Regions from separate parts of the Sphingomonas molluscorum genome, predicted to be linked through region 1. Evidence: riboswitches for the same ligand, from Rfam matches in the RefSeq annotation. Region 1 holds a riboswitch; the other holds the start of a gene.
What was found. A riboswitch is a leader RNA that binds a small molecule or an ion and turns the genes downstream of it on or off. The one in region 1 is predicted to bind cobalamin.
Positions count from the first base shown of each region.

Region 2: linked by a shared signal. The riboswitch ahead of ABDZ92_RS16145 (TonB-dependent receptor plug domain-containing protein) and the one ahead of metE (5-methyltetrahydropteroyltriglutamate--homocysteine S-methyltransferase) in region 1 are both predicted to bind cobalamin.

Region 1 covers NZ_BAAAEL010000001.1:48,981-54,233, forward strand. The annotation lists gene ABDZ92_RS00275 (TonB-dependent receptor domain-containing protein) at 103-2,382, shown strand; cobalamin riboswitch at 2,485-2,705, shown strand; gene metE (5-methyltetrahydropteroyltriglutamate--homocysteine S-methyltransferase) at 2,813-5,101, shown strand; gene ABDZ92_RS00285 (NIPSNAP family protein) at 5,156-5,253, opposite strand, start outside.
Region 2 covers NZ_BAAAEL010000015.1:404,732-409,984, forward strand. The annotation lists gene ABDZ92_RS16125 (SURF1 family protein) at 1-18, shown strand, start outside; gene ABDZ92_RS16130 (ATP-binding protein) at 8-1,285, shown strand; gene ABDZ92_RS16135 (response regulator transcription factor) at 1,282-1,812, shown strand; gene cobO (cob(I)yrinic acid a,c-diamide adenosyltransferase) at 1,880-2,485, shown strand; cobalamin riboswitch at 2,541-2,725, shown strand; gene ABDZ92_RS16145 (TonB-dependent receptor plug domain-containing protein) at 2,855-4,795, shown strand; gene ABDZ92_RS16150 (hypothetical protein) at 4,808-5,253, shown strand, end outside.

The DNA.
Region 1 (5,253 bases):
TGGTGCAGAACACTCGTTCGAACGTACACGCACGTCGCATCTTGATTTAACGATATAACATCACCTAGACGGCGCCGGTCTAAAGAGGCGGGGAGCAAGACCATGGGTTTTCGAAACATGCACCGCGGCGCAGCAGCGCTGCTGACGACGACCGCTTTTGCGGCGGGTGCGCCGGCCCCGGCGTGGGCACAGGAGGCGGTGACCGGGGGTGAAGAGGCGGAAGTCGACGCGCGTGGCCACGTCGGCACGCGCGAGATCGTCGTCACCGGCCGTTCCCTGGAGACGGAGGAGAATGCCCTGCCGGTGCAGGTGCTGGCCGGCGACGAACTGGCGCATCGTCGCGAAGGCGGCCTGGGCGAGACGCTCGCCGGCCTGCCGGGCGTGCACCTCGACAATTTCGGCGGCGGCGCATCGCGTCCCGTGATCCGCGGCCAGACGGTGCCCCGCATCGAGGTGCTGAGCGACGGCGCGAACCTGTTCGACGTGGCATCGGTGTCGCCGGACCACGCGATCACGACCGATCCGCTGCTGCTCGACGCCATCGAGATCCAGCGCGGGCCTGCCGCGACCCGCTATGGCGGCAATGCCACCAACGGCGCGATCAACCTGATCGACAGCAAGGTGCCCAAGGTGGTGCCGGTCGGCGGCCTTGCCGGCGCGACGGAGGTGCGTTTCGGCACCGGCGACCAAGAGAAGACCGTCGTCGGCCGCGTAACGGCCGGGATCGGCCAGTTCGCTCTCCATGCCGAGGGAGCGCGTCGAGCGGCGGACGACTATGACGTGCCGGACAGCTACGGCTCCGACAAGCTGCGCGACTCCTTCGCCGAAAGCACCAGCTATGCGTTCGGCGCCTCCTGGATCACCGCCAAGGGCTATGTCGGCGCCGCCTATTCACGCATCGAGAGCCAATATGGGCTGCCCGGCCACAGCCATCTGAACGGCGTCTGCCACACGCACGGGCTGGACCTGCATTGCGGCGCACATGGCAGCTGGGAGGATCCGTTCGGCTCGCCCGACGACCACACGGCCTATATCAAGCTGCGCAGCGACCGTGTCGATGTCCGGGCCGACTATGACGACCTCCTACCCGGCTTTTCCCACACGCGCGCGCGCCTCTCCTATACCGACTATGCCCATGACGAGATCGACGGCGCGCTGCTGTTCAGCCGCTACACCAACGAAGTCTGGGACGGGCGCCTCGAGCTGACGCACAAGCCGCTCCTCGGGTTCACGGGCGTGCTGGGGGTGCAATATACCGACGGCAGGTTTGGCGGCATCAACGTCAACGACCGGCACAAGCCCTTCCCGGACGGAGCCTATGGCTTTGACGGAAGTCCCGATTACCTCACCGACAACTTCGGCATCTTCCTGTCGGAGCGGCGGTCGTTCGGCTCCGTCGACGTTGAAGCAGCGGTCCGCAAGGACTGGCGCAAGGTGGACGTGACGGTGCCGCCCTATCGCATCACCCTCGATGCCGAGCTGCAGGACCTCTTCGCCGAATGGTATGGCCCGGATTGGCGCCAGATCCTGGAGCGCGAGGACGTCGACGCGTTCCGTGCTCGCAACCCGGCCGTGAAGCACGATCCCTTCTCCGCCTCGCTTGCCGCCAACTGGAACATCGGGCGCGGATATGGGCTGGCGCTCTCGCTGGGGCATACCGAACGCGCGCCCAGCGTGCGCGAGCTGTACGCGCGCGGCAACAACCTGGCGACCAACAGCTACGAACTCGGGCTTGCGGTCGGGAACCCGATCCTGGGCGAGGAGGGGCTGTCCGCCGAAGACATTCTGGAGACCACCGACGCGATCAACCTGACGTTCCGCAAAGCGGGCGGTCCGTTCGAGTTCGAGATCGGCCTGTTCTATCAGGAGGTCGACGATTATGTCTTCGCGCGCCTGATCGAGACCGAGACCGAGACCGGCGTTCCGCACGACTTCCTGATCTACACGGCGGCGGATGCGCGCTTCGCCGGGATCGACGGCCAACTCAGCTACCAGCTGACGCCCCAGTCGCGGGTGACGGTGTTCGGCGACTATGTCGATGCCAAGCTGAAGCGCGCGGACGACAACCTGCCCCGCATCCCGCCTGGACGCTTGGGCGCGCGCTTCGACCTTGCCGCCGGGCCGCTTTCGGGTGACGTCGAATATTATCGCACGTTCGAGCAGGACAAGGTCGCCTCCTACGAGACGCCCACGGCGGGCTACGACATGCTCAACGCCACGCTGAGCTATCGCATGGACCTGGGCGGCGCGCGGGCGGTGGAGCTCTATGCACGCGGCAGTAACCTGCTCAACGAACTGGCGTTCGCCCACACCTCCTTCGTCAAGGAGCAGTCGCCGCTGCGTGGCCGCAACGTCGTGATCGGCATGCGCCACGCTTTCTGATCGGGTGGCGGAACCCGCGCTTCCGCCCCCCTTTTCCAACCCAGGGAGAGCGTCATATAAAGATTTCTTTATATGATGGTTGACCGGACCATGATTTTTGCCGATGCTTATTGCGTCGAGGTTCTCCGGCCGGGCGCTTGCCTGCGCCGGAGCTAAGACGGGAAGCCGGTGCGCTCCTGATGGGGCAAGGCCGGCGCTGCCCCCGCAACTGTAAGCGGCGAGCGGCGATCCAATCATGTCACTGAGGCGCCCCGCGTCTCGGGAAGACGGATCGTCTGTGCTGACCCGCGAGCCAGGAGACCTGCCTTTGACGCCATAACGTCCACCGGCGGGGTGCCCGGTCTGGTCGCGTGCGTGTGCAGCCGGGCGATCCCTGGCGCGTGCCTGCCTGCGCTCGGTCCGGCGCTTCGCCCTCTTCGGGGTTGAAGACATGACAGTGACGATCGCGACCTTGGGGTTTCCCCGCATCGGGCCGCGCCGCGAGTTGAAGTTCGCATTGGAGAAGTTTTGGTCCGGCAGGATCGGCGAAGCCGAGTTGCAGGAAGCCGCCTCGGGCCTGCGCACCGCCGCCTGGGCGCGGCAAAAGGCGCTGGGGGCCGACTGGCTGCCCTCCAACGACTTCTCGCTCTATGACCACGTGCTGGATACCAGCGTGATGCTGGGCGCGATCCCGAGCCGCTATGGCGCGGCGGACGGGGTCACCGACCTGGCGACCTATTTCGCGATGGCGCGGGGCACCACCGGCGAGCATGCGGGATGCGGCCATGCGCATGGTTCGGTGACCGCCGGCGAGATGACGAAGTGGTTCGACACCAACTACCACTATATCGTCCCGGAGATCGAACCCGGCCGCAAGCTCGCGCTCGGTCGGTTGAAGGTGGTCGAGGAGTATCGCGAGGCCCAGGCGCAGGGCTATGAGACGCGGCCGGTGCTGCTCGGCCCGATCACCTGGCTGAGCCTGGCCAAGGGGCACGGCATCGACCCATTCGACCTGCTCGACGAGGTGCTCGGGCTTTACCGTGTCATCCTGGGCCATCTCGCCCATGCCGGGGCCGAGTGGGTGCAGATCGACGAGCCGATCCTGGTGACCGATCTGTCGGAGCAGCAGCGGGCAGCCTTCACCCGCGCCTATGCCGCGCTCCAGCGGTCCGGCCCGAAGCTGATGCTGACGACCTATTTCGGCGGGCTGGAGGACAATCTGGCTCTGGCGACCGCGCTGCCGGTGCAGGGATTGCACGTCGATCTCGTGCGCGCGCCAGGGCAGCTCGATGCCGTCCTTCGGGCGGCGCCCAAGGACCTGCTGCTGTCGCTGGGCGTGATCGACGGGCGCAACGTCTGGCGTGCCGACCTGGACGCGGTGCTAGAACGGCTCGCTCCGATCGCGGCATGGCGCGACCTGGTGCTGGCGCCGTCCTGCTCGCTGCTGCACGTGCCCGTCGATCTCGCGCTCGAACCCAAGCTCGACACCGAGGTGAAGCAGTGGCTCGCCTTTGCGATTCAGAAGGTGGAGGAACTGGCCGTCCTCAAGCGCGCGCTGAACGAAGGGCGGGAGAGCGTGGCCGGGCCGCTCGCGGCGGCGGCGGAGGCGGCAGCGAACCGGAAGGTGTCGCCCCGCATCCACGACGCGGCGGTGCAGGCGCGGGTGGCGGGGGCGACGCCGGACATGCGGGAGCGCCGTTCCGGCCATGCCGAGCGCACGCGTGCCCAGGCCGAGCTGCTCGACCTGCCGCCCTTCCCCACCACCACCATCGGCTCCTTCCCGCAGACCGCCGAGGTACGCCACGCCCGGGCCGAGCATAATCGCGGCAATTTGGACGACGCCGGCTACCACCAGTTCCTGCGCGAGGAGACCGAGCGCGCCATCCGCTGGCAGGAAGCGGTCGGGCTCGACATGCTCGTCCACGGCGAGTTCGAGCGCAACGACATGGTGCAGTATTTCGGCGAGCAGCTGGCCGGCTTCGCCTTCACGGTGAACGGCTGGGTGCAAAGCTATGGCTCGCGCTGCGTCCGGCCGCCGATCCTGTTCGGCGACGTCCGCCGCACCCATCCAATGACGGTGGATTGGTGGCGCTTTGCGCAGGGGCTTACGGACAAGCCCGTGAAGGGCATGCTCACCGGGCCGGTCACGATCCTCAACTGGAGCTTCGTGCGCGACGACCAGCCGCGCGAGACCTCCTGCCGGCAGATCGCCTTTGCGATCCGCGATGAGGTGCAGGACCTGGAGGCGGCCGGATGCCGGGCGATCCAGATCGACGAGGCGGCGCTGCGCGAGGGCCTGCCGCTCAGGAAGCGCGACTGGCAGCAGTATCTCGACTGGGCGGTGGACTGTTTCCGTCTCTCGGCCGCAGGCGTGGCGGACGGCACCCAGATCCACACGCACATGTGCTATTCCGAGTTCAACGACATCCTGCCGTCGATCGGCGCGATGGACACCGATGTGATCTCGATCGAGACGGCGCGGTCGCAGATGGAGCTGCTGGAGGCGTTCGCCAAGTATCGCTACCCGAGCGCGATCGGGCCGGGCGTGTACGACATCCACTCCGCGCGCGTGCCGGGCGAGGCCGAGATGGTCGAGCTGATGCGGCTCGCCCAGCAGCATCTGAGGCCCGAGCAGCTCTGGGTGAACCCGGACTGCGGACTGAAGACGCGCAAATGGGACGAGGTGAAGCCGGCAATTGAGGCGATGGTCGCCGCGGCACGCACGCTGCGCGCCGCTTAGCGCTGAAGAGCGGCTGCGTGCCGGATCGGCGGCACGCAGCCTCCCCGTCTCGGCTCAGCGGAGCGGCAGGCGCGGGGAATAGTCGGCCAGCGTCATGAACACGCTGTCGATCTTCGTCACCAGCTTCCCGCCGGCTTCGGAGGTGGCGACCA
Region 2 (5,253 bases), on a different contig from region 1:
CCGCCACATGACGCGTAGCATCGCCTTTCGCGCCGACGGGGAGGCCGGAAGCCGGAACCAGCGGCTGCTGGTACAGCTCCGCTGGATCGCGATCGGGGGGCAGCTGACCGCGATCCTGGCCGTACACTTCGGTCTTGGTATCACGCTCCCGCTGACGCCGATGCTGGCGACGCTGGGGGTGCTCCTCGGCCTCAACCTATTCGCCCTGTTCCGCCGGGGCAGGGCGACCACCAACCTCCAGATGTTCGGCGTACTGCTGGTCGATGTCGGTGCGCTGACGGTCCAGCTCTACCTGTCGGGCGGGGCCACCAACCCGTTCGTGACCCTCTACCTATTGCAGGTCGTCATCGGCGCGGTGCTGCTGTCCGCCTGGTCGAGCTGGGCGCTGGTCGCGATGACCAGCGTGGCGTTTGCAGCGCTCGCGGTGGTGCATCGGCCGCTGCCGCTGCCGGCGGCATTGGCGAGCGACCTGTCCCCGGGGTTCATGGCCGCCAACTGGTTCAATTTCACGCTCACCTCGATCCTTCTCGTAGCGTTCGTGACCCGCATGGCCCGCAACGTCCGTGATCGGGACGCGCATCTGGCGGCGATTCGCCAGCGAGCGGCGGAAGAGGACCACATCGTCCGCATGGGACTGCTTGCGAGCGGGGCTGCGCACGAGCTGGGGACCCCACTCGCGTCGCTTTCCGTGGCGCTGGGCGACTGGCGGCAGGAGCCCGCCATCGCCGGCAGTCCGCGGCTCGCCGCCGAGGTGGACGAGATGCGGGACGAGATCGCCCGCTGCAAGAAGATCCTGGGCGGCGTCCTGTTCGCCGCGGGCGAAGTCACCGGCGAGGCGCCGGTGCGCACCAGTCTGCATCGCTTCCTGGAAGGCGTCGTCGAAGACTGGCGCGGCAAGGGTCCGGTTCCTCTCCGGTTCGAGAGCCATCTGGGGCCGGACCGCCCGATCGTCGCCGATCGGGCGCTGGCGCAGGCGCTCACCAACCTTTTCGACAATGCGACCGAGGCCGGCGCCGGGTCGATCACGCTGGCGGCGGTGATGGACGGCCCCATATTGGTGCTGGCGGTTCGGGACGACGGACGCGGCTTTCGGGAGGATATGTTGGGGACTGTCGGGCAGCCGTATCGCAGCAGCAAGGAAGCGGGCGGCCTAGGGCTGTTCCTGGCGACCAACGTGCTGCGGACGCTGGGCGGCACGCTGGAGGCCCAGAACCGGGCCGGCGGCGGCGCCGAGGTGGTGTTGGCGCTGCCGATCGCGTCGCTCGCGCTGGAGGAGACGGAATGACCGACCGCAGGCTCCTGATCGTCGAGGACGACGCCGTCTTCGCGCGTACGCTCGCCCGGTCGTTCGAGCGGCGTGGCTACCAGGTGGAGGTGACGGCGGATCTTGAGGATCTGGCCGGCATCGTCGATCGCTTCGCGCCGGAGTTCGCGGTCGTGGATCTGCGGCTCGGCGGGGCATCGGGCCTTGCCTGTGTCGAGCAGCTTCATGCCGCGGACCCGGAGATGCGCATCGTGGTGCTGACGGGCTTTGCGAGCATCGCCACGGCGGTGGAGGCGATCAAGCTGGGCGCTACCAACTATCTGACGAAGCCCTCGCACACCGACGAGATCGAGGCGGCGTTCGACCGGCCCGGCGGCGACGCTCAGGTCGAGGTCTCCGCCACCCCGACGACGATCAAGACGCTGGAGTGGGAGCATATCCACCAGACGCTGGCCGCGAGCGACTTCAACGTGTCGGAGGCCGCGCGGCGGCTCGGCATGCATCGGCGTACCCTCGCTCGGAAGCTGGAGAAGCGCCACCTTTCCTAATCCGGCCGCCTTGACGACCGCGGTGCGCGGCGCGACGGCGGGCGCAAGTTGCTGTCAGGAGAGTGGGTTGGAGCAGGACAAGGACGCGCGCCACAATGCCAGGATGCGCAAGGTACAGCTTGCGCGCCAGGCGATGATGGCGACCAAGACGATCGAGAAGGGGCTGCTGATCGTCCACACGGGGCCGGGCAAGGGGAAGACTACCGCGGCGCTCGGCATGGCGGTGCGGGCGATTGGCCACGGCATGAAGGTGGGCGTGATCCAGTTCGTGAAAGGGGCGATGGATACCGGCGAGAAGGCGGTGTTCGACGCGCTTTCGGATCACATCGAGTTTCGACCGATGGGGGAGGGCTTCACCTGGGACACCCAGGACCGTGCTCGCGACGTCGCCGTGACCCGCACCGCCTGGGAAGAGGTGAAGCGGATGCTGGAGGATCCGACCTACGACATGGTGATCGCGGACGAGCTCAACATCGTCCTGCGCTATGACTATCTGCCAGTGGAAGAGGTGCTGGCGGCGGCTGCGGCACGGGGGCCTCGGCAGCATTTCGTCGTCACCGGGCGCAACGCGCCGCAGGCGCTGATCGACGTGGCCGACCTCGTCACCGAGATGACGCAGGTCAAGCATCCGTTCCGGGACGGGGTGAAGGCGCAAGCCGGGATCGAATTCTGATCGGGCAAGCGATCCCGGCAACGCAGCGCGATTGACCCCGCCCGGCGGCGCGGCTACCGGGCGGCATGCGACAGGTTCCCCGGAGACGGGGATGAAAAGGGAACGGGAAAACCCCGGCTGCCCCTGCAACTGTACGCGGCGAGCCACCGCGCCATACGCCATTGGGAGTGATCCTGAGAAGGCGGCGAGGACCAGCTGAGACCCGCGAGCCAGGAGACCTGCCTGACGCAGTCGTCCTTCGATCGGTCAGGGTGCGCCGAACGGACGGGGAAACCCGAGCGACGACATCGTCAGCCTGCATGCTTGCGGGGGCGAGGGCGTGCGCCCTCTCCCGGCAAGCAGCGGGCGTTGCATGTTGAAGGGGGTTTCATGATCCGAGTTCTTGCGCCGTTGCCGCTGCTGTTTTCGCTTCCCGCTTTTGCACAGGAGGCGCCGGCGCCCGACGCTGCGACTGCCCCGGCTTCCGACGAGGTCGTTGTCACTGCCACCCGCACGCCCGTCGCTGCCGATCGGGTCGCCGCATCCATCACGGTGCTCGACAAGGAAGCGATCGACCGGGCCCAGGACCTGAGCGTGGCAGGGCTGCTGCTCCGCACCCCGGGCGTCAGCCTGTCGAGCAACGGCGGCTATGGTACCGCCACGTCGGTCCGCATCCGCGGTGCCGAGGCCGACCAGACGGTGGTGGTGATCGACGGCGTCAAGCTGAACGATCCGTCCTCGACGGGCGGCGGCTACAACTTCGCGAACCTGCTGGTGGGGGATGCCTCCCGCATCGAGGTGCTGCGCGGCGTCCAGTCGATCCTCTGGGGCAGCCAGGCGATCGGCGGCGTCGTCAACGTCGTGACGCCGCTGCCGCAGAGCGATCTGGAAGGGAGCTTCGACGTCGAGGCGGGGTCACGCGACACCGTGAGCGCCCGCGCCGCGGTGGGCGGGCAGACCGGCCCGCTCGCATGGCGCTTGGGTGGGCAGACGTTCACCACCGATGGTGTCTCGGCAGTAGCGCCGGACTTCGGTGGCCGCGAGGCGGACGGCTATACGAACCAAAGCGCGCAGGGCCGCGCCCGGCTCGAGCTGGCGACCGGCGTCAGCGCCGAGGTGCGGGGCTATTATGCCAATGGACGCGTGGAGATCGACGGGTTCGCCGGCGACAGCCTGGAGTATTCGCGCAACCGCGAGTTCGTGGGATATGCGGGCCTGAACGTCGACCTTCTGGGGGGCCGTCTGCGCAACCGCTTCGGCTACGGCTATACCGACACCAACCGCGACAACTATGATCCGGCGCGCGAGCGGCCCAAGACCTTCGACGCGGCAGGCCGGAACGAGCGCCTCGAGTATCAGGGCAGCCTTGCGATCGCGACCGGATGGAATGCCGTGTTCGGAATCGAGAACGAGAAGTCGCGCTTCCGCTCCGTTTCGCCTTCCGGCGCCTTGTCGGACCCGGTGCCGGAGCCGGCGCGCGGCAAGGCCGAACTCACCGGCGTCTTTGGGCAGGTCAACGGCATGGTGATCGACGGCCTCACCCTGACTGCGGGGCTGCGGCAGGACGACCACAACCGCTACGGCAGCAAGACGCTGTTCGCCGGCGGCGGTGCCTGGGCACTGCCGTGGGGCACCGTGGTTCGCGCCAGCTACTCGGAAGGCTTCAAGGCGCCGACGCTCTACCAGCTGTTCTCCGAATACGGGAACCAGGCCCTCAACCCCGAGCGCGCGCGGAGCTGGGAGGCAGGGGTCGAGCAGCGCCTGCTCGACCGGGCGGTGACGCTTTCGGCGACCTATTTCGAGCGCCGGACCCGCGACCTGGTCGAATACATCGGCTGCGGTGCCACGCCGGACCCGCTCTGCGTCATCCCCGGGACCGACATCGCGCGCTGGGGCTATTACGACAACATCGCCCGCGCGTTCGCCCGCGGAGTGGAAGCCACCGTCGCTGCCCGCCTGGGTTCGCGAGTGACCGCCGACGCCAACTATAGCTGGACCGAGGCCGAGAACCGCTCGACCGGCAGCGCCTATGGCAACTGGTTGCCGCGGCGTCCCCGCCACACGGCCAACGCGTCCGCGACCTACAGCCTGCCGAGTGGCGCGTCCCTGGGCGCGGCGCTGCGCTGGGCCGGCAAGAGCTACGACAATGCGGCCAATACGACGCGACTGGACGACTATACGCTGGTCGATGTCCGGGGCGAGGTCCCGCTGAGCCCGAAGGTCCGGCTGTTCGCGCGGGTGGAGAACCTGTTCGACGAGGACTATGCCACCGTCTACCGGTACGGCACGCTCGGCCGCAGCGTCTATGCAGGTCTGCGCGGCCGCTTCTGAGGGAAATGATCGATGACGACACCCCGTTCTTCCCAAGCCGCATCGGCACTCTGGATCCTGCTGCTTACCGTGGCGAGCGTCGCGACCACCCTGGTGTTCAAGTGCGCGACGCCATTCCCGGCGCTTGCCGCCCTGGCTGCGGTGCACATGCGGGCAAAGGACGGGGTGTCGCTCGCGCTGCTCGCATGGGCGGCGAGCCAGCTCGTCGGCTTCTGCTGGCTTGATTACCCTCTGGCCGCCAACAGCCTCGGCTGGGGTGGAGTGATGGGGCTCGCGGCCGTCGCGGGCGCCATCGCAGCCCACTGGACTGCCGCGCGATCGGGGGCTGGGCTCCTCACCCGGCTCGGCCTGAGCTTCGTCGCGTCCTTCGTCGCCTTCAAGGTGATGATCCTTCTCGGCACCGTAGTGCTGGATGGCGGGACCGCGGCTTTCGCTCCCGACGTGCTGCTGCGCCAGCT